Regions from separate parts of the Corynebacterium lactis RW2-5 genome, predicted to be linked through region 2. Evidence: riboswitches for the same ligand, from Rfam matches in the RefSeq annotation. Region 2 holds a riboswitch; the other holds the start of a gene.
The links. Region 2 has a riboswitch for cobalamin ahead of metE (5-methyltetrahydropteroyltriglutamate--homocysteine S-methyltransferase). Riboswitches for the same ligand answer to the same signal wherever they lie in the genome.
Positions count from the first base shown of each region.

Region 1: it holds a riboswitch for cobalamin, as region 2 does, so the genes downstream of both, CLAC_RS09905 (energy-coupling factor ABC transporter permease) here and metE (5-methyltetrahydropteroyltriglutamate--homocysteine S-methyltransferase) in region 2, are expected to answer to the same signal.

Region 1 is NZ_CP006841.1:2,242,046-2,256,669, reverse strand. It holds gene CLAC_RS09980 (ABC transporter transmembrane domain-containing protein) at 1-456, opposite strand, end outside; gene cydB (cytochrome d ubiquinol oxidase subunit II) at 479-1,501, opposite strand; gene CLAC_RS09970 (cytochrome ubiquinol oxidase subunit I) at 1,511-3,079, opposite strand; tRNA gene CLAC_RS09965 (tRNA-Lys) at 3,400-3,472, shown strand; gene CLAC_RS09960 (NUDIX hydrolase) at 3,575-4,117, opposite strand; gene CLAC_RS09955 (AMP-dependent synthetase/ligase) at 4,184-6,319, opposite strand; tRNA gene CLAC_RS09950 (tRNA-Glu) at 6,646-6,721, shown strand; tRNA gene CLAC_RS09945 (tRNA-Asp) at 6,737-6,810, shown strand; gene CLAC_RS09940 (DUF5129 domain-containing protein) at 7,062-8,537, opposite strand; tRNA gene CLAC_RS09935 (tRNA-Asp) at 8,688-8,764, shown strand; tRNA gene CLAC_RS09930 (tRNA-Phe) at 8,784-8,856, shown strand; gene CLAC_RS09925 (hypothetical protein) at 9,024-9,479, shown strand; gene CLAC_RS09920 (GNAT family N-acetyltransferase) at 9,535-9,816, shown strand; gene epsC (serine O-acetyltransferase EpsC) at 9,944-10,537, opposite strand; gene cysK (cysteine synthase A) at 10,633-11,565, opposite strand; cobalamin riboswitch at 11,818-12,100, shown strand; gene CLAC_RS09905 (energy-coupling factor ABC transporter permease) at 12,168-12,917, shown strand; gene CLAC_RS09900 (energy-coupling factor ABC transporter substrate-binding protein) at 12,949-13,317, shown strand; gene cbiQ (cobalt ECF transporter T component CbiQ) at 13,330-14,067, shown strand; gene CLAC_RS09890 (energy-coupling factor ABC transporter ATP-binding protein) at 14,099-14,624, shown strand, end outside.
Region 2 is NZ_CP006841.1:2,411,979-2,426,602, reverse strand. It holds gene CLAC_RS10730 (Na+/H+ antiporter subunit D) at 1-558, opposite strand, end outside; gene CLAC_RS10725 (Na(+)/H(+) antiporter subunit C) at 548-1,066, opposite strand; gene CLAC_RS10720 (Na+/H+ antiporter subunit A) at 1,063-4,095, opposite strand; gene CLAC_RS10715 (hypothetical protein) at 4,214-4,774, opposite strand; gene CLAC_RS10710 (dipeptidase) at 5,155-6,540, opposite strand; gene groL (chaperonin GroEL) at 6,862-8,487, shown strand; gene CLAC_RS13015 (DIP1984 family protein) at 8,937-9,122, opposite strand; gene ppk2 (polyphosphate kinase 2) at 9,445-10,344, shown strand; gene CLAC_RS10695 (Dyp-type peroxidase) at 10,662-11,777, opposite strand; cobalamin riboswitch at 12,080-12,309, shown strand; gene metE (5-methyltetrahydropteroyltriglutamate--homocysteine S-methyltransferase) at 12,350-14,624, shown strand, end outside.

The DNA of each region.
Region 1 (14,624 bases), 170 kb from region 2:
TGCGATGGGAGTGGCCAGCGCTGCTGCGACGATGCTGGGGAGGAACTCCGCGATGTAGACGGCAACGCCGTCGATGCCGACGGTGAGGGTTGCTCGCCACGCGGAGAGATCGACGGTGCGCGGATCCTTCAACGCGAGAGCCCGGAGCGCATCGGCCCGCAGGGTAGAGGCCGCCTCCGCGCCGACAGCCTCGCCGAACCTGGTCAGAGCCCATGAACAGGCGACCTTCGCGGCCGCAGCGGTCAACGAAACGGCGGCGAAAAGGGGCCAGGCGGGGTCGCCTTCCCCGAGGACTCTGGCCACGGTGATTCCGATAGCCAAGCCCAGGGTGATAGTCGCGGCGACATTGAGCGTGGTCAGGACTCCAGCGACGAAAATCCACCGACGGACCGGCGTGGAAAGAGCCAAAAGATTCGGGTCAATCGGTCCTCGAGCCGCCGCCACGGTCGTGCTCATGCGTGCTCCTCTCCGTACTTATTCACTCGGTCGGCATCGCGGCACGGTCGGCGGTCAGGCGCTTGCGGAAAGCCCAGTAAGTCCACGACTGGTAGAGAAGGACCAACGGCGTCACCGCAATGGCGGCCCAGGTCATAATCTTCAGCGTGTACGGGTTGGAGGACGCGTTCCAGATGTCCAGCGACACCCCACCGGGTGCCGTGGAGGGCATCAGGAACGGGAACATCGATCCGAAAACTACCACCGTCACGGTGACCACAGTGACTGAGCTGGCAATGAATCCGAGGCCGTCGCGACCAGCGGCGATGGCGACGACTGCCAGCGCCAGTCCCGCTGCCGCGACGACAAGCGGAACCCACACCCACGGCTTGCCATAGGCCAGCTGTGTCCACAGCAGGAAAGCGCTGCCGAATAGCAGCGCCGCCGCAGCGGGGATCGGCACCGCGCGCCCGAGGGCCTCCCGCAGCGTGCCCGCCGTCTTCAGGCGCAGGAATGCGACCGCGTGCAGGGCAAAGACGGAGGCAAAGGCGGCGCCGCCAAGCAGGGCGTACGGGTTTAGCAACCCTAAAAGCGTGCCGAAACCCGAATCGAGATTCCTGTTCGCGTCCAACGGCACGCCGCGGATGAGGTTCGACACCGCCACGCCCCACAGAATCGGAGGCAGCCACGAGCCGAACACAATCGCGCCATCGCACCAGGCGCGCCACGAATCCTCGTGCACCTTCGAGCGCCACTCCAGGCCCACGATTCGCACGATCAATGCCACCAGGATGAGAAACAGGGGAAGGTAGAAGCCCGAAAACATCGACGCATACCACTCGGGGAACGCCGCGAAGAGCGCTCCTCCCGCGGTAATCAGCCACACCTCGTTGCCATCCCACACCGGACCGATTGTGCCCAGCATCGCTTTACGACGTGGCTCCCCACGGCCAAGGAAAGGCAGCAGCATTCCGACACCGAAGTCGAAGCCTTCCAGGAGGAAATACCCGGCGAAAAGGAACGCAACGAGAACAAACCAGACGACGGGAAGATCTAGCCCAAACATGTTTATCGACTACCTTTCTGACTCGACGGGTCGGCACTGCGCGAAACGGACCGGGGAGCTAACCCTCGCACCGAGGTCGGTTGCGACAGGTGCCGAAGGCCCGGGCATCGCCGAGTGTGCTGCCGATACCCCGGTAGCTGTGACGGCGGGGTGGTTCGGGGCGTCGATAGGCGGGCCAGCGATGACCGCCCGGCGAATCAGCCAGAACCAGACCACGGCGAGCGCGAGATAGATTGCGGTGAAACCGATGAGCGTGATCAGTACCGTCGTGGGTGCGTGATCAGAAACGCCCATGTCGACGGTCATACGGATTAGCTCCGTGCGAGGATCGCCGGCGTGGTCGGGGTTGGGGTGGACGATCCAGGGCTGGCGGCCCATTTCCGTGAATACCCACCCGGCGCTGTTGGCGACGAACGGGAACGGGATGGCCAGTAGCGAGCCCAGGGCGAAGAGACGAGACCACCGGCCCGTCGGGACGAGGCCGCGCCGGGTGAACAGCCAGGCGAAAAACGCGATTGCCAGGGAACCGGCCATCAGGCCAATCATGGCGCGGAAGGACCAGTAGGTGACGAAGAGATTTGGAGCGTAGTTGCCGGGGCCGAACATCGCTTCCGCCTGCTTTTGCAAGTCCTGGACACCCTGAAGTGTGACGCCCGAGAACTTGCCCTCAGCGAGGAAAGGCAGCACCCAGGGAAGCTCCAACCAGTGCGACACGGAATCACAGTTGTTGTGCGTGCCGACGGTGAGGACGGAGAACATCGGGTCCGTTTGGGTGTGGCATAGAGACTCCGCGGAGGCCATCTTCATCGGCTGCTGCACGAACATGATTTTCGCCTGAATATCGCCGGTGATTGCGACAGCTATGGAGGCGAGGACGGTGGCCCACCAGCCAATTCGGCCCGCCTTGCGGAAGGTCTGCTCGTAGACGGTGTTGCTCTCCCCGCCGCGGCGGCTGTGGACAATCCACCAGCCGCTGATACCGAGGATCAGCGTGCCCGCGGTGAGGAAAGAACCGGCGACTGCGTGGGGAAAGGCGGCTAGCGCGGTGGGATTGGTTAGCAGGGCCCCGAGGTCTGTGAGCTCCGCACGGTGCGTCTCCGGGTTGTAGATGGCGCCCACCGGGTGCTGCATGAAGGAGTTCGCGACGATAATGAAGTACGCGGAGATATTCACCGCGATGGCGACGACCCAGATTGACGCAGTGTGAGCCCAGGTGGGGATTCGGCCCCATCCGAAAATCCACAGGCCCAGGAAGGTCGATTCTAAAAAGAACGCGATCAGGCCTTCGAGGGCCAGCGGTCCGCCGAAGACGTCGCCAATCATCCGGGAGTATTCGGACCAGTTCATGCCGAATTGGAACTCCTGGACGATGCCGGTTGCGACACCCATAGCGAAGTTGATGATGAAGACCGTGCCAAAGAAGCGAGTGGCACGGTACCAGAGGTCGTTTTTGGTCGTGGCCCACAGCGTCTGCATGATGGCGACGAGTGGGGCAAGGCCGATGGTCAGGGGGACGAATAGGAAGTGGTAGACGGTGGTTATGCCGAACTGCCAGCGGGATATATCGACGACATCCATGATTCCTCGACTGCAAGAAACGTTGTTTGGTTAGAGCAGGTAGTCCGTAGCGCCGTCGTGCGACCCTAGTTTCTCCCTCGTCACCTGAGTGGTGCTCGGGGCGAAAAAGGGTTGCAACAACCGGGGCGGGAGACTAGCCGCTTATATAGACAGTCGGGCGGGTTGGGGGCTAAGTTCCGTTGCGTGCTTTCGTCTAGGCCAAAATAGGGGTGGGGGTATGTTGCGCGATTGATTGAGTTGCGAGGTCGGGGGCGGGAGCGGGAAATTTTCGATCCCGATTGTTGGAATTCGTGTTTCAATTGCTACGATTTACTTCGCACGGGCCTTTAGCTCAGTTGGTAGAGCTACGGACTTTTAATCCGCAGGTCGAGGGTTCGAGCCCCTCAGGGCCCACTGCGCGCCTGGTGGCGGAGCCTTTAACCGGCTTCGCTGCCAGGTTTTTTGTATCCATTGCGCTTGCATGCGGGAAAAAGAGAAAAATGAAAAATCTGTGATTCAGCTTTCCCGCTTGTAGTAGCCCATCCGCGGGCGATATCCGGTCGGATGATTTAGCTGGGCCACCGCGTCGGCGATAATGAGCCGGAATCGCGGTTTCATCGGAGGCATCTTCGAGACCTGGAACCAGCCCACCTCGACCGACTCGTCGTCCGCCACGTGCGGGGTGTCCGCCCCGGGCTCGGCGCTCGCGACGGCGCATCGCATCGCGATATCAACGTACGAGGTCACGTCGCCGTTGGGGTACTCGACAGGGCCCACCGCGCCGGTGCCGAGCAGCGCCTCCACCATCACGTCGAGCCCCGTTTCCTCCTTGACCTCGCGCACGGCCGCGACATGGGGTTCCTCGTTCGGGTCGATTATCCCCGTCACCGGGGTCCACTCGCCATTGTCCGCCCGCCGAACCAGCAGCACCTCCGGTAGCTGGTGAATGGGAGCCCCGGGCGGAACCTCCTTCAAAACCACCGCAGTTATTCCCGGCAGCCATAGCGGAGCGTGGCCAATCTTGTCGCGCAGTTCCAGGATGAAGTCAGGAGTAGCCATAGTTCTCAAGTGTAGAGGTGGGCGCCCGCTTGCCGACGCCCTCCACACTCACGGCCTGGAAGCCTCCTAGGGCTTCCTGCGGCGGCGTAGGTGGATATCGTGAGCATCGTCCAAGACCGGGTGCTCGTCCAGTGCCGGCTGGGCGAAGCTGACCCAGGTGACTCCGGCGGAGTCGTGACAACCTGGCGCTAGTGGGTCTTCGTATAGCGCCTCGAATTGCTCCTTCATGGTTTCGTGGACGTGCTTGCGACGCATCTTCAGGCTCGCTGTCAGTTCGTCGGCCTCCAGGGTCAGCTCGCGGTCCAGGATGCGGAAGCGTTTGACCTGTTCCCACGAGTTCAGTCGTTCGTTCAGCTTCGCGAGACATTGCTGGACGAACTCCACGACCTTCGGATGCTGGGTCATCTCGGTAAAGGAATCCGCCTCGATGCCGTTGGCCTCGCACCAGGCCTGTGTCGCCTTCTCTTCGAGTATGACCATGCCAACTATGAACTTGTGGCCCTCTCCGTAGGTGGCCAGCTCCATCGCGATGGGGCACAGGCCCTTGAACTCCGACTCGATTGCCGCGGGCGCGACGTACTTGCCGTTGGAGGTCTTGAACAGTGACTTCTTTCGGTCAGTGATGTAGAAGTAACCGTCGTCTATGTGTGCGATGTCACCCGTGTACATGTAGCTGCCGCCGGGAAGGACTTCCTTCGTGGCGTCTGGCCGGTTGTGGTAGCCGAGAAGGTTCCAGTCACTTCGGATGAGTAACTCCCCGTCGTCGGCAAGCCGGGCATCAACCCCTGGCAGCGGCCAGCCGATAGTGCCGATGCGGAAGGCATCGAGGCGGGTGAGGTGGGTGATGCAGCCCTCGGTGAGGCCGTAGCCTTCGGCGATTGGCATGCCCATGGCGGTGAACCACTTAGTGATGTCCTGATTAATCGGGGCGGAGCCCGAAATGAACATGCGCACATTCCCGCCGAGCGCCGCGCGGATTTTCGACAGCACCACGCGGTCTGCAATCGCCAGTTTGGCGCGGTGCCATGCCGAACTCCGCTTGCCGACGAGCCTGCGTTCCGTGTCCTCAAGTGCCAGGCGCATGCTGACTTTGCCGAGTTTTGCCTTCACACCGTCGCCATCGAACTGGGCCATGATGGCGGAGTAGGCCTTCTCGAAAATGCGCGGCGCGCCGCCCATGACAGTGGGCTTGACCTCCTGGAGATTCTCCACGATTTTGTCGATGCGACCGTCGATGGCGGTAGGCACCCCGGCGTCGGCGGAAAGGTAGACGAGGAAGCGGCCGAATAGGTGGGCCATCGGAAGCCAGATGAAGTGGACATCATCGTTGTAGATGGAGCCGATGGAGCATACCGATGCGACATTTTTTACCCATGCGCCATGGGTGATGATGGCGCCCTTCGGCTTGCCTGTGGTGCCCGAGGTGTACTGCAGGCAGGCAACCGTTTCATGGTCGACGGCGGCGATGGCGCGATTGGCGACATCTGAATCCTGCTGGAGGTACTGCGACCCGAGGGTGCGCAACTCCTCTAGTGGAGATAGCCACTCCCTGGAGTCCTCGTCTGTGATGGTGGCGAAATCGAATGCAGGGTCGATAACGTAGACATGATCGAGCTGGGGGAGCTCCTGTCTGACGGAAAGTAGCTTTTCTACTTGCGAGGCATCTTCGACGATCGCGATACGGGAGTTGGAATCGCGCAGGATGTAGGAGATGTCTTCCGAAATGGAGGTCGGGTAGATGGCGATGGACTGCGCTCCGATGGACATCAGGGAGATGTCCGCCTCTACCCATGAGATGCTGGTGCCGGCGATGATTGCCGCGGCGGAATCCTTGGTTACGCCGACCTCGAGTAGGCCTGCGGCGAGCTGCTGGACGCGGTCGTTGAACTGGTCCCAGGTGAATGATTGCCACTGCTCGTTCGGGTCGCGAAAGCGGTACGCGACCTTGTCAGGAGTGGTTGCCGCGCGACGCTGGAGTAGGTGGCCGATGCTGGCAGCTGGGTTGTCGAGGATTTCGCGGTCGATTTGCTCTGCCTCGGAGCTTGGGATTCCGTTTGCAGACCAGGTTGCTTTAGGGGCATTGGTGGGGCGGGGAACGCCTCGCAAGTTGATTGGCGGGGATTGGTCGTGGGCCTGTGGGGCATTGAACTCGTTCGGCGCAGCGTTGGAAGCTGCTGATGGGTGAGGGTTTGCAAGCGTCATGATGGGGTCTCCGCTTCGTTGTCTGTGGTGAGTTGACTAAGAACTCGATTCGTGTTTGCAGACCAAAATACTTGTCGCGGGTCGGTGCTGGGCTGGAAATAGTGAAAACGGTGAAAAATTCGTGCTCAATGTTTTTGTCTGTGGCTACGGGGTTTTCAGTGCAGGTGAAAGTAGTTCGTAAGTTATGTAAAGGTCCTATGTTTTCCCAGGTAGGCTCATTTTTTGGAAAAAATGCTCGCATGATTTAAAGTTTCCTTTGTTGCAGCGAGCTCCTGCCAGGGTGTAAAAGCCGAGGCGAGGACGTGAGCGGTGGCAATATATGTCGGGCTCCCATCGTCTAGAGGCCTAGGACTCCGCCCTTTCACGGCGGCAACACGGGTTCGAATCCCGTTGGGAGTACCACTAAAATTTCACAATGGCCCTGTGGCGCAGTTGGTTAGCGCGCCGCCCTGTCACGGCGGAGGTCGCGGGTTCAAGTCCCGTCAGGGTCGCAGATAAAAAGTCAGCTCCTCGGTAGAGGGGCTGGCTTTTGTGTATTAACCCGTATGTGGCCCGTCTTTCCAGGTTCTTGTGTGTGGGGCGGTTTTCATTCCGGTACCGGCTCTGCTGAGTTCGATAAGAAGATCGAGGAGATGACCAAGATCTCCGACCCCCATACCAGGGGCCGGAGCTCTTCGCGTAGTGGCCTGGTTTTAACGGCGACACGCAGGGGAGTGGGCCGGAGAATTCGGTACAGGAAAAACTAGAAACTGGAAGAACCACCTGCGCCGGAGAATCCTGAGCTGAATCCCGAGTTTACGGAATTTCCGCTGGAGTTTGACTGCGCTGACTCGACGTTCGCACTGTGCCAACTGCTGAGTGCCCAGTAAGGAACGAAATCCATGTAGCCGTATCCGGGACGGTAGCTCGCTTCGTAGAGAGCTGGCCTGTGCAGCTCGTTGGTGTCCTCGACCTCGCTCATCTGCTTTTCCTTCAGCACTACTAATGCTGCTTGGTAGTCCCTGAGTAGCTGAACGTAACGATCCAGAAAGTCAGGTGCGTCCGGCTTCGCTGCAAGGAAATCAGCCTCTTTACGCGCGGAGGTAAGACTGTCGTACAAACCGGAGTTGGAGTCGGGCAGGCTTGCCTCGGCCTGGACGATATCTGCGCGGAGGGCTGTGATTTCCTGCGTTCGAACCTCGGTGTTGCCATGCTCGATGTTGAAAATCTTGTCGATATTGTCCTCCGCAAAGGACAGCTGTCGAGTTGTGTCTGCGGCATCCTGGATTTTGTCAGCTTGGCTAAGAATCTGCTTCGGGTCTCCGGATTCAGTAAGCCCTCCGTATGCTTCGACACTTTGGTGGAGGTCCAAGAACCTATCACGAACGTCCTCCCATTCGGCCCGCATTGCGGCATGCGCCAGCGGAGAAGTCAGAGAATTGGCCCGGATGTCGATGCCGTCGAGGCGTTGTCCTAGAGAGCCGTACTCCCGGGCGATGAAGGCGAGATTCTCGCGTGCCGCCGCGAGCTTCTTCTTCCGTTCGCGACGGTAGAAACCGACACCTGCGACGGCGGCAGAAGCTGCACCACCTGTACCGAGCCCCGCTCCTGCCATCAGCCCGATGCGGGAGTCCACCGCGTCTTGGTATTGAGATTGTTCAAGGGCCTTAGCGTCGGTAGCGGCGGAAGCGCCGGCGAACAGACCGGCGGGTATGTTGTTGTCTTTCATTCCGGGCTTGATGGCATTGACTGCGCCCTCTAAGTGGCTGCCGTCTCGGAGGGAGAGAACATCTGCGACATCCTCGCCAGCGAAGACGAATGCCTGCCGAGGGTCGAGACCCACTCCGACGAAAATGGTGCCGTCTACGAACTTTTCGTCGCCGATGAGATCCGGACGGTTGTCGCGTAGGTACTCCTCAACCGAGTCATTGACGTTTTCGTGATTGCTGGAGAAGACAATGTAGTGCAGTTGTTGGACGACGTCAGGGGCCTCTATCCGAGATGCATCGCGTTTCAAACGAGCCTCATCTGCAGGACTCAGCACATTGTCGGGGTCGTGAATTTCTACTTGCGCTATTCCTCGGTGTGCCGGTGCGGAGATTACGAAACTTTCGCGTTGAGGTGCATCTGTAGCCGCGGAGGCTATCGCCCAGGCTCCTCCGCCGCACAGTAGTCCGGCGATGGCTGCTGCACTCAGGATTTTCGAAACGGATACTGGAGCGTCTGGGGTGCGTACCATGCCCCGATTGTAGGCATCGACAGGAGACGGAAGCAGCTCTATGCTTGAAAAACGGTATTGAACTGCTGATTTGCTTATTTTTATCGCTCTTCTGTAGAGTTAATTCTCGTGCACAGCGCAGGAATTACTGCTGTTGGGCACGGCGATTATGGCCCTGTGGCGCAGTTGGTTAGCGCGCCGCCCTGTCACGGCGGAGGTCGCGGGTTCAAGTCCCGTCAGGGTCGCCACTTGATTTAGTTCAAGTCTGGCCAGATAGCTCAGTCGGTAGAGCGTCCGCCTGAAAAGTGGAAGGTCAGCGGTTCGATCCCGCTTCTGGCCACAATTGCCCCGATTCCTCTCAAGGAATCGGGGCTTTTGCGTAAAATTTTTTCCCTCACTCAGTCCTTTTGCTGACAATTCGGTTTTCTCGTCGCTATGTGCACTAAAGTGGGAGAAACTAAACATTCACCCGGTATGAAATGTTTATTGACAACTAGGATGTGACCCATGACCAAGGAATACGCCTCCGCCGGAACGCTTTCCCACGATGAAACCTTGCCGTGGGTTGTCCGCATTTTTGTCTACACGGACGCAGTGGGCAGTCACGTTGCAGCTGATAAGGTACGCGCTGCTCTGGCGGAGCTTATCCCGGACGAAGAGGTCAAGGTTTACGAAGACGTCATGCCTGACGTTGGACGGACCTCGTCGTTGGCGGATCTTTGGGCCGAGGCTAATCCTGGGGTCGATCCGGGTGAGCGTAAGCGCTACCGCATTAGTGTTGTAGCCCCTGGTCTGTCTCATGCCGAAATGGCGGATATCGCAGGCCCGCTCGCGGAAACGATTAGCCTCGGCTGGTCCTCCGGTGAGGCAGCTAGCCAGGTAACCGATGGCAACGTGCCCTGCCGAGTAGCTGTGGGGCGAGCCGATGAGCATCCGGGTGAGCCGCCGCTGATTCAGAACTAGGAGTCGGGTTTAGTGCAGACAAAGTAGGTACGGAACGAAGGAGCAGCTAATAGCCATGGCACATACGATTTCGCACGATGAGGCTCAGGGGCGCTACGTCCTCACTGTCGAGGGCGAAGAGGCCGGTTTCGCCGCCTATACTCCAGTAGAGGGCGCTCTCGACTTTAATCACACTGTGATTGATCCCAGGTTTCAGGGGCAGGGGCTGTCCAAGATTCTAATTTCGGCTGCGCTGGATGATGTTCGCCTGAGTGGCCGCCAGGTCTACGCGAGCTGTTCCGCAGTTGCGGGCTTCGTGGATAAGAACCCTGAGTACAAGGATTTGCTCGCTGAGTAGGAACTCGACAGCCCCGTTCGTCGGGGTGACGCACTAAAGGCCGGATAGTTGCCCTTTTGGGAATGCGAGAAGGGGACAACCACCCGGCCATTTTTTGCGTTCGGCCTGCCGTGAAGCCTTAGATGCCTTAAATAAAGTCTCCGTCGCCCTGGACGTAGATTGCGGGATCGAATAGGGCCTTGTGCTCTCCGGGCTTAGCGGGTCGTACCTTGCCCGGGATGCCGACGACTATTGAATCCGGCGGGCAGCCTCGGGTCACGACCGAGTTAGCGCCGATGGCGGAGCCTGCACCAATCGTGATGGGGCCGAGGACCTTGGCGCCGGCGCCGACGGTCACGTTATCCTCCAGCGTCGGGTGGCGCTTGACTTTCTCCAGGGAACGCCCGCCCAGGGTGACCCCGTGGTAGAGCATGCAGCCGTCGCCAATTTCGGCTGTTTCGCCGATAACGACGCCCATTCCGTGGTCGATGAAGAAGCGACGGCCAATGGTCGCGCCCGGGTGGATTTCAATGCCAGTTAATGCGCGAGCAAACTGCGACAGCACGCGGGCGAGTCCCTTAGCCATTCCGCCGCGCAGCCAAAGCCTGTGCGAAATCCTGTGAATCCAAATTGCGTGCAGCCCCGAGTAGACGACGGCGTTCTCGACGTCGCTGCGCGCCGCGGGGTCGTGCGCCCGGGCATTGTCCAGATCCTCTTTGAGGATTCTGAAGAATTCAATCATAGGAAACAATCCTAGCCGTTCGGCGATTCGGAGAGACGAAAACCCGCTAGCCAGCGTGTAGAAAATGCCGCACTAGCGGGTACGACTGCGAAAAATTAGTCGCGCAGTTCTTCGTAAAGGATGGAGGAGACGTAGCGCTCGCCGAAGTCGGGGACGATTACGACAATGTTCTTGCCCTCTGCCTCCGGTCGTGCGGCAACTTCGAGCGCTGCCTTGATGTTCGCACCGGCCGAGATGCCGCCGAGAATGCCTTCGAGCTTGGCTACCTCGCGGGAAACGGCAATCGCGTCCTCGTTGGTGACGTCGATGACCTCGTCGAGGATGTCCTGATCCAGAATCTCCGGGATGAAGTTGGCGCCAAGGCCCTGAATCTTGTGCGGGCCGGCCTTGCCCTCGGTCAGAAGCGGGGAGTCCTTCGGCTCAACTGCGACGAGCTTCACGTCAGCGTTGTGCTTCTTCAGCGTCCGGCCCGCACCGGTGATGGTGCCGCCGGTGCCGATGCCGGCCACGAAGTAATCGATCTTTCCGTCGGTCGCGTTCCAGATCTCTTCGCCGGTGGTTGCCTCGTGGATTGCCGGGTTGGCCGAATTGGCGAACTGGGAGGCGAGGATGGCGTTGTCAGTGTTGGCGACAATCTCGTTGGCCTTTTCTACCGCGCCGCGCATGCCATCGGCACCCGGGGTAAGTACGAGCTCGGCGCCGAAGGCGCGCAGGACTACGCGGCGCTCCTGGCTCATGGTGTCCGGCATAGTGAGGATGACCTTGTAACCGCGGGCTGCGCCGACCATTGCCAGCGCGATGCCGGTGTTACCCGAGGTTCCCTCGACGATGGTTCCGCCCGGCTTCAGCTCGCCGGAGCGCTCGGCTGCTTCAATAATCGCCTTACCAATACGGTCCTTGACCGAGTTAGCCGGGTTGTAAAACTCCAGCTTGGCAATAATGTTGCCCGGGAGTCCCTCGGAGATGCGGTTCAACTTGACCAGCGGGGTATTGCCGACCAGATCAGTGACATCATTGTAAATGGTCATTTTGTCTTATCCATTTCCGAAAACCGCAGAGGATTTTCTAATCAGTTGTTGGTTCGTCACGTAGTGTACGCCCTTTCGGCGATTAAGTACAGACCAGTTGGTCTATATTTCTGTGACGTGTCCAACTTTTGTCGAGTAATCGGCAGCATGCCCGCCCGATGAATCCCCGCAACGGCACTCGCGTTGGGTTCGGTTCATTGTGACTACGTCAATGTGAGGGTAAAGGCAATTCAATTTTGTTCGCAACTACTAACATTGGTGTTGATTTTCAGTTAACGGGAATGTTTTGAGAATAAGCAGCGGCCCTCGCCACTGTGATCGAGTGCAGCGAAATAGTCGAAGCCCCAAAGGCAGGTCCCTCAGTGACCGGACTGTTTCGTTGTCGCGGCACGCGAACGCCACTCGGTCGAGATCGTCTCCGTCGTTAAACGGAGAAGGACTCGAACTGGGGAAGGCGCGTGTCGCCCGCTCAGGCTCTGAGATAAGGTCTGGGCTACTCGTCAGCCAGGAGACCGACTGGAAATCATCCGACCTGCACAAGCCGGTCGGCAGTCGAACGGTGCCGTCGAGGTGAGTGGCGCCGTAGGAAGAAAACTAAAATCATGCATATTGCAGAGGGATTCCTTCCCATTACTCATTGCATCGGATGGGGCGTCGCTGCCGCGCCTTTCGTCATCTACGGTGCCGCCCAGGCTAAGCGCATCATGAAGGAACATCCCGGTAGTGGCCTTCTGCTCGGCGCGGCCGGTGCTTTTACTTTCGTTCTTTCCGCACTGAAGGTTCCGTCCGTGACCGGCTCGACCTCCCATCCGACCGGAACCGGACTGGGTGCCGTTATTTTCAAGCCACCCGTGATGGCGCTGCTAGGTACGATTGTCCTGCTCTTCCAAGCCATCCTTCTTGCGCACGGTGGTATTACGACCCTCGGCGCGAATATCTTTTCCATGGCCATCGTGGGCCCATGGGTCGGCTACGCGGCTTACGCGATCACGCGCAAGCTCGGTGGGGGCCTGCTCCCAGGCGTTTTCATGGCGGCGTTCTTCGCTGACCTGTCGACCTACGTCGTGACCTCCACCCAGCTCGCCATCGCTCACCCGGCCGAGCCCGGCGGATTCGCGGGCGCTTTCACCACCTTCATCGGGCTCTTCGCGGTCACCCAGATCCCGCTGGCCATCATCGAGGCCCTGGTCACCGTAATCGTCGTCCGCACCCTCCTCGTCGTCGCTCACTCTGAGCTCGCCGATCTCGGGTTCCTCTCTCGCTTTGCGACGAAGCCCCAGGCCGCCAACGCTCCAGAAAGCAGCAGTGACGAGACCCACCGCCCAGCTTCCATGTCCGGAAGCAAGCAGTAGGCGTCGGTAGGCAAAAAGAGGAGAGATAATCATGGAAAATTCCACCACCAGCACGCAGGCTCCCCGCAAGAACTCGGGCCTGGTAACGGCGATTCTGATTGGTGCCATTGCGCTGATTGCCGTCTTCCCGATGTTCTTCAACTTTGGCGACCCGGCGGAGGAGGAGCAGTTCGGCGGAACTGATGCCATCGCAAGCGACGTAATCATGGAGACCGATCCGGGCTACGAGCCGTGGTTTGAGCCACTCGTGGGAGAACTGCCGGGAGAGGTCGAGTCTGGACTCTTCGCGCTTCAGGCGGGCCTTGGCGCGGGCGTCCTCGGTTACGCTATCGGCTACTACCGCGGCAAGAATCGGACTGCGGACAACTCCAAGTCCCGATCCGGTGTCCGCGAGGAGTAGGTAGACGCGTAAGTGAATGCCCTAGAAGTAGCAGCGGCCCGAAGTAGGTGGGCGCGGCGGAATGTTGGGGAGAAAGTACTTCTTCTCGGAGGGCTCCTCATCCTGGCGGTGGCACTGCCGCCAATTCCATTTGCCCCTATTATCGGAGTGCTCGCGCTGGTCATTGCGATCATCGCGAAGGTGCCCCTGAAACTCTATGCCGCAATGGTCTTGGCTCCGGCGACGTTCGTGCTCGTCGGGGCCTTGCCCCTTTTGGTGGCTCTTGATTCGTCGGGATTTTCGCTTTCGCCCACCGGGCCGATCCGAATGCTCGAGGTAGTGCTGCGCTCGGCTGCGGGCATTTGCTGCACCATGGCTTTTGCGCTGACCACACCGCTATCGGAGCTGCTGTCCTGGTTAAGCAGGCACGGGATTCCTCGTTCGGTCACTTACTTGGCGGAGTTGATTTATCGCATGACCGGCGTGCTAATTGACTCTGCGAGGGCAATGGCGGACGCCCAAGCCAGGAGGTTGGGACACCTGACGCGGCGTTCGATGGTTCGGGATACCGCGGGGCAGTCCGCGAGCCTGTTTGTCATCGCCTTCTCTCGTGCGCGGCGGATGCAGCAGGGGATTGAGTTGCGCGCTGAACCTGGCTCGATGCGCGTGCTGGTGATTTCGCGTCCGCTGGACCTACGTTTTGTGTCTGTCTCGGTGGGCATCTTGATCGCGCTTGTCGTGGCGTGGGTATTAGTGAACTGGGCGATGTGATGAGAGATCAAGGGTGATGAGAAATCAGGCAATGAACGATAAACCAGTTCCCAAGATTGTGACTGCCAAGGGGGTGGCCTATTCCTACGACCACCTCGAGGTCCTCAAATCCGCGGAACTCGCGATTGGGGAGGGGGAGCGTCTGGCTCTCCTCGGCGCCAACGGCTCGGGCAAGTCGACGCTGCTACGCATCCTCGCGGGCTCGCTTGAGCCGACTTCGGGCGGGGTGTCCCTGGACGGTGAGCCCTATTCGTATAACCGCGACGGACGCAACGCGGTACGCCGCAATATCCAGATGGTCACGCAGGACCCAGACGAGCAGATTTTCGCTGCCAGTGTTTTCAGCGACGTCTCTTTTGGGCCTGTGAATATGGGATTGGCTGAATCCGAGGTTGTCGAGCGTGTGCATCAAGCGCTCGAGCTTGCGGAGATTTCCGACCTGGCGGAGCGCGTTCCGCATCAGCTCTCTTATGGGCAGCGCAAGCGCGTAGCCCTCGCCGGGGCACTGGCCATGCACCCTCGGGTTTTGCTTCTCGACGAGCCTTCCGCCGGGCTTG
Region 2 (14,624 bases):
GGCCAGCAGGAACACCATCGAGGAGAGCATGTTGACCATCACGTAGGACACGCCCGCTCGAATGCGTGACGACGACGCGCCCAGGGTGAGCAACACATAGGATGCCACCAGGAGCACCTCGAAGCCGACGTACATATTGAACAGATCGCCGGCGAGGAAGGCCATGGACACACCCATGTTGAGCAGCATGTATGTCGGGACGAATACGGAGATGGGCTCGTCGTCGTCGCCGTCGGAGATGCCCTGCCCGATGCCGAACCACATCACGGCGAAGAGTACCAGCTGCGACACCGCAATCATCAGCACGGCCAGGCTGTCCGCAACCAGGGTAATGCCTATTGGCGAATCCCAACCGCCGACCTGAACGGTGTGGATACCGTGCGCGTAGACCAGGTAAACCAACCCAATCGAGATGGCGACGAGGGCGCCGAGCGCGGTCAGCGACAGCACCTGCTGCAGGCGTGGCCGTCGGGAGAGCAGCAGCGCGAGCGCTGCGGTCGCCGCGGGGACAATGACCGGCAGCGGAATCAGGAGGTAGATGAGTTGCTCAGTCGTCATCGCCGTCCCCCTTTTTGGCAGCGGCGCTGTCGGATTCGATTGGCTTCTCGAAGCTCACGGGACCGAATTGGTCGCCGGCCTGCGTTGGGAGGCCGGTAGTCGGGTCGTCGGAGCGGTCGTGGTCAGGGGCGGCCGAGGGATCGTCGAGTCTGCGCAGTGCAAGGGTGCGGTCTTCGCGGTCGTCCTGGACGTGGTCGCCGATGCGGTAGCGGTGCTGGCGGTAGGCCAGGGCGAGCAGAAACCCGGTCATACCCATTGAAATGACGATTGCGGTGAGGATAAACGCCTGCGGAAGAGAATCCGCTTCCTGGCCTCCACCGAGTACGTTGCGTCCCCAGATCGGCGGACTGCCGGGGCCATCGGAGCCTAGTAGAATCAGAAGGTTGATGCCGTTTCCCATAAGAAGCAGCCCCATCAGCATCCTCGTCAGCGCACGGTCGAGGAAGAGGTACACGCCGGCGGCGATCAGCACGCCCACGGCAGCCAGGAGCACGAAGTTGAGAATCACTGGTTTTCCTCCTTGATCGCCTGTGCTACTGGCGCGCTGGCGCGAGCCTGGGTTTTTCTTGGTTTGCCGCTGGGTAGCCTGTTTCTCAGCCCGCGGGAGCGTCCCAGAGCGGTCAGGGAGACGCGACGCGAGCGCGATCGTTCGGCTCGGCGGCTAGTTTCGACGTCGATGCGCCCGCCGAGGCTGCGCAGGATGTAGACGATTGTGCCGACGACGATGAGGAACACACCGAAGTCGAACAGCATCGGGGAGACCACGTTGACTTTGCCGATCGCTGGCAGCCCCAGCGATACGTACCAGGACGTCAGCGGCGGCCAGCCGACAACGATCGGCCAGATTGTGCTGAGCGCGGCGAGGAGCAGGCCGCCGCCGAGGAGGACCTCGGTGTTCACGGGAAGCGTGGCAGCCAGCTCCTTCCTGCCTCCCAGAATGTAGCGCATGGCGATTGCCAGGGAGGCGACAAGGCCTGCGGCGAAGCCTCCGCCCGGGGCGTTGTGCCCCGCGAAGAACAGGTACGCCGCCATGATAATCATTGCGGGGAAGAGCAGTCGGGACGCGACGAGCACCATAATCGGGTACTTCAGCTTCTCGGGCTCCGCCGAAGGATCGGTGGACATCAGCCAACGGGCGTTGCGGCGGTCGCGGCGGGTTCCTCTAGGAAGCTTCGAGCGCACGTAGACCGTGTGCGTACGAAACACCAGGGAGGCGATACCAACAGCCACGATAACCAAAACCGAAATCTCGCCGAAGGTGTCCCAGGCGCGAATATCCACCAGTAGGACATTCACTGTGTTCGCACCATGGCCAATCTCTTTCGCCAGAGCAGGAATGTCCTCGGAGACGGGAATGCTGCGTCGGGAAGCCATGGCGAAGGCGCCCAGGATAGGCACTGTCAGACCGACGGCGATGGCCAGCCACGCGCGGTGGCGCTCCCAGCGGGGCCGGGACTTGGGGGCGTGGGCGGGTAGGGTGCGCAGGACCAGGACGAAGATAATCATGGAGACGGTCTCCACGAGCAGCTGCGTGAGAGCCAGGTCCGGGGCGCCGTACATGGCGAAGAGTATGGACAGGCCATAGCCGGTCATGCCGACCATGATTACTCCCGAGAGCCTGTTGCGAAGTCGGGTCGCGGCGAGCGCAGCGATGATGATGACCAGAGCCACTGCGCCCTGTGGGGCCGAGTCCCACAGCTCCATGCGGATGTCGTCCCGCTCGCCAAGCAGCAGCGCAGAGGTGGGCAGGATGATCAGGACCAGCAAAATCACGGCTTCGTTCAGCGACAGAGAACCACGCTGGGTCGCGGCCGTCACTCGCAGCGAGAGGCGGCGGGCGGTGCCCAGAACTCGGTCGTAGAGTGCATCCGCGCTGCCGAGAGCCGGCTGATCAAACTGCAGCTGCCGGACGAGCTTGCGTTGCCAGTACATAACCCAGCCCGTGAAGAGGACGGTGGCAGTCAGAGCCAGGGGAAGGGTCCAACCGTGCCAGAGCGCCAAGTGGGAGTGGCTCGATTCCTCGGGGAACGCGACCTTGAGATACGGCGCGATAGCCCCGTCGAACAGCTGCGGGGTGAGGCCAGTGACTACGCCTGCGACAGCTAGGATCCACGCTGGCCCGATTAGAGGGGCACTCGGACTCTGCATGCTCGAGACCGCCTCGGAAATGCCGCCGCCGCAGACGTGGGTGCGGGGCTTCGTCGCGAAGGCGCCATGGAGCAGATACAGCGAGTAGGCAACGGTGAGGATGGAGCCGACGACGAGCCCGGCTGTCGTAAAGATTGCGGGCATCCCGTGCAGCGGCCGCGCGGAGAGCACCGCGTCGAGCGCGGCTTCTTTCGCGACGAAGCCGAACAGCGGCGGAACGCCAGCCATCGAGGCGGCAGCCAGGACCGAGATCACCAGCAGCTGCGGAGCTCTGTTACCCAGGCCCGAGAGCTTGCGAATATCGCGAGTACCGGTCAGCCGGTCAATTGCGCCAGCCACCATAAACAGCGTGGCCTTGAACATCGCGTGCCCCAGGGTCAGCGCCAGCGCCGCCAACATCGCCGCCCGCGTGCCGACGGAGGCAACGGTAATGATGAAACCCAACTGGCTGACCGTGCCATAGGCCAGAATCAGTTTGAGGTCCTTCTGCCGTAGAGCCATCCAGCCGCCCATAATCATGGTGACCAGGCCCAGCGGAATGATTGTCAGATGCCAGGTTTCGGTAGTGCCGAACGTCGGCGCCAGCCGGGCGACAAGGAATACGCCCGCTTTGACCATCGCCGCGGAGTGCAGGAAGGACGACACCGGAGTCGGCGCAGCCATAGCGCCGGGCAGCCAGAAGTGGAAGGGCGCGATGGCCGACTTCGACAGTGCCCCGATGAGGAGAAGCACCGCGGCGGTAGCGACAGCGGGGGAGTAGAGCTGCTCGTCACTGATCGCACCTGGGGCGGTAAGGGTGGAAAATTGCCAATAGTCCGTGGTGACGCCCATCAAAATGATGCCGAGCAACATGACTAGGCCACCCAGTGTCGTCACCAGGAGTGCCTGCCCTGCGGCCCTGCGGGAGGAGGAGCGCTCGGCGTAGAACCCGACCAGGAGGAAGGAGAGCACCGATGTGATCTCCCAGAAGATGAACATCAGCAGGATATTATCGCTGACCACGAGCCCGTACATGGACGCGGCGAATGCGACCATCTGCGCAGAAAAAGACCCGATGCGGCGACGTTTCCCCGGAGGAGGATCGACGAAGTATCCGGCACAGTACACGAGGACGAGAAAGCCCACCGTCAAAACCAATGTGCCGAAGATGGACTCGATAGCGCCGAGCCTAAAGTGCACGTCGAGGTGCACAGCCGGCATCCATTCGAAGTGCTCAACGACAGGTTCCGCCTGCGGGGACAGCGCAAGCTGGGCGAGGTGGCGGCCGATGTAGATTGCTCCGCCAGCCAGAGGAAGGCTCAGAAGGACAAAGCCCCGGGTTCCGAGCCACCTAATCGTCCATGGTGCAACCGCTGCGGTGGCGAACAGGATGCACAGGAGAATAGTCACATTTCCATCATGAATGATGTAGCAACATTATTGCAACCCCTTTTGGGGCTATAGGCTCACAACGTCCGATGGAGTGAGTGAAAAGCCAACGCCCTCTTAAAGGGCTAGGGAGTAGGTGCTAGCCGTGAAGACGATTGGCAGCGCACACCATAGCGTTCAGAACGGAAGTCTCCGGAGTCTGGCCGAAGCCCATCGTCCACACATGGTCGTGGTTGTGAGCAGCGTAGACGAACGTTGCCGTAGCTTCGAAGATTTCGAACTGGTGGAACTCCACGATCTCAACGCGGTAACCAGCGTCGGCAAGCAGATTGGTGCAAGCGGAGACCGGACCCATGGCGGTGATCTCCTCGGTGAAGGTGCGGGAGTTGCCCTGGCGGTCCGTCAGCGTCAGGTCGGCATTGAACCGGATGCGCCCCAGGGTGCCACGCTCAGCGGTGAAGTTGCGAATCTGAACCGGGCCATGCGTTGGCGAATATGTGTCGCTGAAATTGCGCCACGTCATCCCGCGAGCTTCTTGGCGGAGGCCGCGGGGCAGGCGGTGTCCGAAGCGAGCCCGGAACGGGTCGTCGGAGAAGGTTCGCACGGTGCGCTCGCCTTCACCCTCGGTGGCCAGCGACGGGCGCTTGCCGGTGAAGGTGGTCGAGGTCGACATGTTCTTGGTGGTGCGAGTGGAAAACATTCTTTGTGGTCCTTTTCGAAAAATCTCGGTGAGTGAGTTGCGGACCAACCAGGTGCTTTGGAAAGTTGCGGCCAGAGACCCCGTGTGGAGGGGCTAGTCCGTTGGGCCTCCACCGGGGTTCGTAGCCTTCGCTACTCGAATAAGAATGTTCTTCTGCATGGGTGGTACTTTAATACAAAGAGAAGTTGTGACACAAGTCATTTTTGTGAAAAAGGAGACGTGGGCAACACAGGTACCGTGCCTTTGTCGAATTGAAAAGCGCCCGGCTACCTGCGTGATTGTGCAACTAAAAACAGGGGTGAAAATTTTTCGAAACTTCAGCCCCTGCTTGTTTGTAACCCCTGTAAAACCCGATGTGGTAGTCGGGGTGAGGGTGGGTGCTATAGCGCGTTAATCGACGACAGGAACACCGCCTCACCCACCGCGATGTCACGAATCTCGTTCGGATCCACGGACTCGTCCGCAGAGTGGATCCGGCACTGCGGCTCCTCCACGCCGTAGAGTGCGATGTCCGCGCCCGGCACGGCCTCCAGCAGCGTCGCGCACAGCGGAATCGACGCACCCTCGCCCATACTTGCGGTCTCCTTGCCATAAGCCGCTGCGAGGCTGTCCGAAACAAGCTTTACGACGTCGCCCTCGACGTTGGCGCGGAACGGATTCGCGAGCTCGTCACGGTTCACGCTCACCTTCACGCCCCATGGAGCATGGGCCCGCAGGTGATTTTCCAGGGCCTCCTGGGCCTCGGCCGGGTCCACGCCGCCCGGGATGCGGAAGTTAATGTGCGCCATGGCGGTCGCCGCGATGGCGTTGACCGCGTTGGTGGCCGGAGGGCAGTCGATGCCGGTGACGATGACCGCCGGGCGCGCCCAAGTCAGGTCCGCGACGGAGGCGTCCTGGTTGCTGAGGAGCTCAACCTCGTCCAGTGCGCCCGCGTCCGCGCGGAAGGTCTCCGGCTCGTAGTCCAGGCCCTCCCATTTCTGGGAGCAGTCCAGGCCGTCAATCTTGGTATGGCCGTTTTCGTCCCGCAGGCTGTCGAGCATGCGAATAAGCGCCGCCAGCGCGTCCGGGGCTGCGCCGCCGAACATGCCGGAGTGGACCGGCTGCTGCAGCGCATCGACGCGAACCTCCAGGTCCGCCGTGCCGCGCAGGGTGGTAACGAGCGTCGGCTGGCCGACCTCCGCATTTCCGACATCGGCGATGAGAATGACATCGGCGCTAAAGAGCTCCGGCTGTGTCGCAATGAGGTTATTGAGTCCGGCTGACCCGCGCTCCTCGGAGCCCTCGACGATGATTTTGATGTTCGGCAGTTCGACCTGGCTCGCAATTGCGTCGTCAAGCAGGGCGCGAAGCGCGGCGAGGTGCATGACCACATTGCCCTTGCAGTCCGCGGTGCCTCGGCCGTACCAGCGGCCGTCGCGCTCGTCGAGCTGCCAGGGGCTGGCGGTCCAGGCGGACTCGTCGCCGGCGGGCTGGACATCATAATGCGAGTACAGCAGTACAGTCTTAGCGCTTTCCGACGCTGCTGGGACGAACCCGGAAAGAGTAATGGATCCGTCGATTGTGTCGTGCGAGATCAGTTCGATGCCCAGCTCGGCGAACATACCGGCCACGGCTGCGGCCGCGTCCTTGCAGGCCTTCTTCGTTTCCTCGGTTCCGTGGACGGATGGGAATGCGACCAGGTCGGTCAACTGGGTGCGGATTGTGTCGCGCTGGCTGGCGATGTTGGTGCGCAGCGACTCGATCAGGTCCTTATTAATAATGCTCATGGGCGCCAGTGTAGGCGCATGTGTGGACTGGGCGTGGGGAAGTGTGTGGCGTGCGTACGGTGTGGGCAAACCTTGCACTCGAGGGTGGGGAGTGCTAGAAAAGTGACTTAGCACTTGAATTAGTTGAGTGCTAAAAGGAACGGCTTTTAGATAAGACTTTTAGACAAGGTTTTCTCAAAGTAGTTCAACAAATCTCAACAAGTACAGTGTTGACTCCGGTGATGGAGAGGGTGGCACTTCCCTCAAATCACATGCCGTCGCGGGCGCCAGGGTCAACTCCCATGTAAGTGCCACTTATAAACGGAGGATTCTTCAAACCTCATGGCTAAGATTATTGCTTTCGACGAGGAGGCCCGCCGCGGTCTCGAAAAGGGTCTGAACACCCTGGCCGACGCTGTTAAGGTCACGCTCGGCCCCAAGGGCCGCAACGTAGTCCTCGAGCGCAAGTGGGGCGCACCGCTGATTACCAACGACGGCGTCTCCATTGCACGTGAAATCGAACTTGAGGATCCTTACGAGAAGATTGGCGCAGAGCTGGTCAAGGAAGTCGCCAAGAAGACTGACGACGTCGCAGGTGACGGCACTACCACCGCTACCGTTCTGGCTCAGGCTCTGGTTTCCGAGGGTCTGCGCAACGTTGCTGCCGGCTCCAACCCGATGGGCATCAAGCGCGGTATCGAGAAGGCTGTTGCCGCCGTTACCGAGAAGCTGCTGGCTTCCGCTAAGGACATTGAGACCAAGGAGCAGATCGCTGCTACCGCCGGTATCTCCGCCGCTGACCCGGCAATCGGTGAGCTGATTGCCACCGCTATGGACAAGGTCGGTAAGGAAGGCGTCATCACCGTGGAGGAGGCCAACACCTTCGGCCTCGACCTGGAGCTGACCGAGGGTATGCGCTTCGACAAGGGCTACATCTCCGGTTACTTCGCCACCGACATGGAGCGCCAGGAGGCCGTCCTGGAGGATCCGTACATCCTCCTGGTTTCCTCCAAGATCTCCAACATCAAGGACCTGCTGCCGCTGCTGGAGAAGGTTATGCAGTCCGGTAAGCCGCTGCTGATCATCGCCGAGGACGTCGAGGGTGAGGCTTTGTCCACCCTGGTTGTCAACAAGATTCGCGGCACCTTCAAGTCCGTCGCAGTTAAGGCTCCGGGCTTCGGTGACCGTCGCAAGGCAATGCTGCAGGATATGGCTATCCTGACCGCTGGCCAGGTCATCTCCGAGGAGGTTGGACTCTCCCTGGAGACCGCCGACCTGCCGCTGCTGGGCCGCGCCCGCAAGGTTGTTGTCACCAAGGACGAGACCACCATCGTCGAGGGTGCTGGCGAGCAGTCCGCTATCGAGGGCCGCGTCAACCAGATCCGCGCCGAGATTGAGAACTCCGACTCCGACTACGACAAGGAGAAGCTCTCCGAGCGTCTCGCGAAGCTCTCCGGCGGTGTTGCAGTTATCAAGGCTGGTGCTGCTACCGAGGTCGAGCTGAAGGAGCGCAAGCACCGCATCGAGGACGCCGTGCGTAACGCTAAGGCAGCCGTTGAGGAGGGCATCGTTGCAGGTGGCGGTTCCGCTCTGCTGCAGGTTTCCCACATCCTCGACGACGAGCTGGGGCTGTCCGGCGACGAGGCCACCGGTGTCCGCATCGTCCGCGCCGCACTGGCAGCTCCGCTGCGCCAGATCGCTCTGAACGCTGGTCTCGAGGCTGGTGTCGTGACCGAGAAGGTCGCCTCCCTGCCACAGGGTGAGGGCCTGAACGCCGCTACCGGTGAGTACATCGACCTGATGGCCGCGGGCATCAACGACCCTGTGAAGGTCACCCGCTCTGCTCTGCAGAACGCTGCCTCCATCGCAGCTCTGTTCCTGACCACCGAGGCTGTTGTTGCCGATAAGCCGGAACCGGCTGCACCGGCAATGCCGGGTGGCGACGAGATGGGCGGTATGGGCTTCTAAGCCTTAGTGGACATCGCGCTGATTGAGCGGGCTCCACTCCGGCAGTGCCAAGAACGGAGCCCTCGACTGTGAAGAAAGCGACGGCCACCGAGAATTCCTCGTGGAATGCGATCCCCAAGGAATCTCGGTGGCCGTCGCATTTCGGAGCTGAATTTCGTAGGCGTACTAAGTCCCCATACCCAACCCTCGCTGCACGCTCTAGGCCTCAGTGCCTGGTAGTGAACAATCAATTGTTCGTCGATATCCATGTGAATCATGCCTGGTGAGCTTCAGTGACGTATGGACCTGCGCTCCCAAATACAGGCGTGATTATAGGGGTCTCTTTTCGGGCCGAGAATGCCGTGACACTCGCCTACGCTATACGCGCGCAACTACTAACTTGCCTAGGAAACTACCGGCTTTCCTGGAAATAAGAAACTGGGTGAAGTTTTCCTTCCGGAGCCGCCTTTTTAGATCTTGCTGGCTTCGATTAGCTCAGTGGCCCAGTTCTTCTGCTGAATTTTCGAATCCAATTCTCGGAAGTCTTTCGACGCTTTGTCCGTCTGTCTCCTCAGTTCTTTGACCTCGACGGTTGGAACATGACGAATTTCGGATGACGAATAGCGGTCTTGCCTCGATGATACTTGGTCGGCCACCTTAGTTAAGAAATTTCGCCGCGCGAGAAGGTAATCACGCTTGGCCAGGGGGGGGCGTTGGTAGGCGTGCCTTCCCTGAAGGCGGTGGCGTTGATGGAGCGGACGAGCCACTCCGTGCGGGCGAGGAGACGATCGGCCTCAGCTCGGGCTGCTAGGGCTTTCAGATAACAACATGTTTCACAACCTATGTTCGCAGGTCGGTTCAGGCAGCTGAGATCTCCCCCTCAAATTCGGTGCCTGAGAGCTATCGATGCTGGGAAATTGCAGGTAAAGGCACCCTGATGGGGGACATGAACCTGCTTAATTCAGTAAGATTGAAGACATGGCTGACAAGAATGAAGAGGAATTCCACATCGTCGATTTGGCGAAGACCGAAGGCTACGTTGTGGATGATTCGGATGAAGACGATCCGGTGCTGATTACCCCTGACGGGGCTCCCGTCGATACGTGGAGGGATGACTACCCGTACGAGGAGCGTCTCACCCGCAAGGAGTATGAAAAGACCAAGCGCAAGCTGCAGATTGAGCTCCTGAAGTGGCAGAACTGGACCAAGGAAACTGGCCAGAAGCACATCATCCTCTTCGAAGGCCGTGACGCCGCCGGTAAGGGCGGCACAATCAAGCGTTTCAATGAGCACTTGAATCCGCGTGGTGCGCGCACCGTCGCTCTGGAGAAGCCGTCGCCGCGCGAATCCACCTCTTGGTACTTCCAGCGCTACATTCAGCACTTCCCGTGCGCGGGTGAGATCGTGTTCTTTGACCGCTCCTGGTACAACCGTTCCGGTGTGGAGCGTGTCATGGGCTTCTGCACCGAGTCGCAGCATGCGGAGTTCCTGCGTGAGGTTCCGATGCTGGAGAACATGATTCTGGGTTCCGGTATTTCGCTGACGAAGCTTTGGTTCTCCGTGACCCAGAAGGAGCAGCGCACTCGCTTTGCCATCCGTCAGGTGGATCCGGTCCGCCAGTGGAAGCTCTCCCCGATGGACCTTGCCTCGCTGGACCGCTGGGATGACTACACACGCGCCAAGGAGGAGCAGTTCCGCTACACCGACACGGATGAGTCGCCGTGGATTACCATCAAGTCGAATGACAAGAAGCGCGCACGCCTGAATGCTATGCGTTACGTGCTTTCTAAGTTCGAGTACACCGAGAAGGACCATGAGCTGGTTGGCACTCCGGATCCGAAGATAGTGAAGCGCGGTCGCGACCAGATTGGTGACTAGTGATTTGCTAGTGTCGGTGGCGTGAGAGCGCCTGCCGCACTCTTGTCGGGCTTATACGAAAACCCGCCTCTCGTTTATTGAGGGGCGGGTTTTCGGTGTTTTGAAGTGGTTTTGGGGTGGGCTGGCGGGCGAATAGTGGGAAGGCTGGTGCCTTGGCTGGCGACTTTAGCGCTGTTGCGCGACTGTAGAGCAGCAGATAGCGTGCACTACAGTCACAAGCCAGCGCTACGGTGCAGCGGGTGCGTTTAAAACAGCGCTAAAGTGCCGACAGCCCGCGCCTCCCGCACTTCCCACCCCGCAGCCTGCACCTTTCGCTGTTAGTTCTCGATGAGCTCCTGGCCCCAGTAGGAATCTGGAGTCGTACCGGGAGCAATCCAGTACACAGCAGAGCCAATATGTCGGCTCCACTCGTTAAGCATGTCTTCCTTGTCTAGTCTTGACTGGATTTTGGTGAACTGGTTGTCGGGGTTTTTCTGGAATGCAATCCACACCAGTCCGGTGTTGTTAGGGTCATCCGGGTTGCCTGCCGGCTGATCTTCATAAGAATAGGCGCGGCGTCGTAGGGCATCTTCCGGTTGCCCATCCTGTTCACGGGATAGTGCTAAGTGTGATTGGCGGTGAATAAGATAGTTGCCCTCGGCATCCTTGGCATCCATATCCTCTTCATCGAATTCGGAATCGCCGCCGGATAGGGGAGCGCCGTTGTCAATTCGGCGGCCAATCACCATTTCTCGCTCCTCCAAGGTTAGTTCTTCCCATGCATCCAAATTCAGAGCGATGCGCCGAACGACCATGATGGAAGAGTTTTTAAGCGCTGCATCCTGGGAGTCAATCCAGACTTGCTCGTCCCATTCTTCGGGATCCTTTGGGTTGACGGTGCCATCGATTTGGCCCATCGGGTTGCGTGGAGTGGAGCCGACGGGGACAGAGCCGAATGCTCGACCAAAACCCTTTTGGAACCATTTAACATGGGCCCATGGCTTTGCGGTTTTGGTAAGAAGACGGGCTACGGTGGCGGTGGTTACGGCGTCGTCGCAGCAGATTTGTAGGACGAAGTCACTCTGCCCCCACTCGGGGCGCAGCCGGTCTAACTTAAAGGATGGAATGTCATGTAGACCGGCGGGTTTGCGGTCGGATTTTCCCAGTAGGTCAAAGACTCGCTCGCCAAAGCCCGCAGTGATGGTCAGATTTGCGATGACCTCGACCATTGCGCGCTCGAGGAAGTCTGGAATCTCCTCGCCCTGGGTGAGTCGTCGAGAAACGTCTGTAAGCCTGCGGAATAGTTCGGCTATGCCTTCGGGACTTATGTCCTCGTTAAAGTCCAGGGCGATTAGGTGCAGATGCGCGGGACCTGGTTGCTCAATGCCGGATTGCACATCGCCGTCGAAGGGCTGGATGGCGTTCTTTAGTGGCGTTTGTGTCGACTCTGTCATGGGAGGGCTCCCTTCTGTGCTGAGATTCAGGCAGGGCTGTAGTCGCTTTAGCTGTTGTTTCTATCTTAAGCCATTAATAGGACGACATGCTATCTATATGCTGGTTCAAAAAATGAAACGAATAACTACTGGTGGGGTTAGCCTTTTTCGGGTCTATACGTTGCTAGGTCACCCCAAAAGGGTTGATGAATCTCGGAAACTCGCTAATTCTTGCCCTCTGCTCAATAGGAAATGTGGCGTGGTATACACTGTTGGCCAACAGCCGCCTTGTGGTTGAGTATGACGAGCCGAAATGGTGCACTCACTGGAGCCCCGGAATGAGTGGAGTCATAGTCGAACAACCATGAGTTATGCAGGGGAATCCGGTGAAAGTCCGGAGCTGTCCCGCAACGGTAAGCGTCTAGTTGAATAATCCGGGGTCAAACCGCGCAAATTGCACTAAAAACGCATTGGCGCAATTGTGAAAATAGCCATGGCTTCGGTATCTGCTACGTCGACAAGCCCGAATGCCTGCCGGTTGTGAGAAATAGATATTCACTGCCGATCACGATTGACGAGGAAATCACGAGATCATGGCTATTCATGCTACCGTCGCGGGCATTCCGCGTATCGGGCCAAATAGAGAACTTAAAATCGCACTGGAGAAGTATTGGCGAGACCCGGCTACAGCCGGACTGCTCGCAGCAACAGCGCGTGGCCTAGTACACCGCTACATCGACAGTGCCAACGCTGCGGGTATTGATTCAATCCCCACCGTCGGCCGGTCCTTCTATGATTCAATGCTTGATACTTCAGCTCTGCTGGGGGTGTTGCCGTCCCGATTCGACACGATTCCGGATTGCATCGGCGCCAACCTTCCTGCCTGGATTGACCGCTATTTCGCCACGGCGCGCGGCACTGAGACGCAGCCTGCGTCCGCAATGACAAAGTGGTTCGATACTAACTATCACTACATTGTCCCAGAGCTATCCTCTCGGACGGTTTTTCGACCCGACGTGGCCACATGGCTCGGCGAAGCCTGTAATTTCCGTGCCTACAGCAAGGGCGTCATACGTCCGCATCTGATCGGCCCGTACACTTACCTAGCCCTGGCACGCACCGACGATGGCTCCGATCCGCTGGCCCTCCTGGAACAGCTCGTAGACGCTTACCAGGATATAATCGTGCGCCTTGGCGCTGAGGGGTTTGAGTGGGTACAACTCGATGAGCCTATCGCTGTCACAGATCTCGATGATGGCGCCCGGCAGCGTCTCCGTCGGTGCTACCAGGTGCTTTCCGACGCCGCCGAGGCTGCGGGGGCAAAGCTGTGGGTACAAACTTACTTCGGCGACGGCGATCAGGCCCTAGAGATTTTCTCCGGAACCGGAGTCGGCGCCATCGGCGTCGACTTAGTCGCTGGAGGGGCTGAATTGCCTCACTGGACCGGGCAAGAGGTGTTGGTTGCGGGCATCGTGGATGGGCGCAATGTATGGAGGCGTGACCTCGACGAAGCTCTGAATATTCTCGAGAATCTCGCAGACCGAGGCGAGATTATCGTTTCCACCAGCTGTTCTCTGCTGCATGTTCCGTACTCGCTGAGGGCTGAGACCCCCACCGAAAGTGAGGCCGAGATCCACGATTGGCTAGCGTTTGGTGAAGAGAAAATCGCCGAGGTCGCGCTTTTGGCCCGAGTTCTTCAAGCGCGCATTAACGGCACGGACATCACTGCTGACGATGCCGCGGCGCTGAGGCGGGCCCGTGTGGCCGTCGGTAAGCGGGCGACTTCAGAGTTAATCCACAATGAGCGGGTTGAGAGGCGAGTGGCTGCAGTCGGCGAGCAGGACAGGACTCGCACTCCGTTCGAGCGCAGGCGTGCGGCCCAGGAAAAGACGCTGAATCTGCCCGAGTTGCCGACCACCACTATTGGATCCTTCCCTCAGACTGCGGAAATCCGCAGGGCCCGGGCGCGCCTGCGCCGCGGCGACCTTACCCCGGAGCGGTACGACGCGGCGATGATAGCTGAAATCCGCGAGGTCATTGAACGCCAGGAGGAGCTTGGTCTTGACGTGCTAGTTCACGGAGAGCCAGAGCGCAATGATATGGTGCAGTACTTCTCTGAGCAGCTCGACGGGTACCTAGCCACGACGAATGGCTGGGTGCAGTCTTATGGCTCCCGATGTGTGCGTCCTCCGATTCTGTTCGGTGATGTATCCCGCCCGGAGCCGATGACGGTGCGCTGGTATGAGGCAGCGGCGACGATGACGTCCCGTCAGGTCAAGGGCATGCTGACCGGGCCGGTGACGATGCTTGCATGGTCTTTTGTTCGCGACGATCAGCCACTGGGAACTACCGCAGATCAGGTGGCGTTAGCGCTGCGTGACGAGATTGCCGATCTGGTGGCTGCCGGTGCGCGCATCATTCAGGTAGATGAGCCTGCAATCCGTGAGCTGCTGCCGCTGAGGAAGGAGGATCAGCCCGCCTACCTCGAATGGGCGGTCGGATCCTTCCGTCTGGCCACGGCCGGAGTGGCCGATGACATCCAGATTCACACCCATATGTGCTATTCGGAATTCAATGAGCTAATCGGCACTATCGGTGATTTGGATGCCGATGTTACCTCCATCGAAGCGGCCCGAAATGGAATGCAAGTCCTTGCCGCCCTCTCCAACGCCGGCTACGCACAAGGAATCGGCCCCGGTGTGTGGGATATCCACTCGCCGCGTGTGCCGGGGCAGCAAGAGGTCGATGACCTGATTTCTGACGCGTTGGCGAGCGTGGACCCCAAGCTGCTGTGGATCAACCCGGACTGTGGCCTGAAAACCCGGGGTTGGCCAGAGACAATCGCCTCCCTGAAAGTGCTGGTCAAGG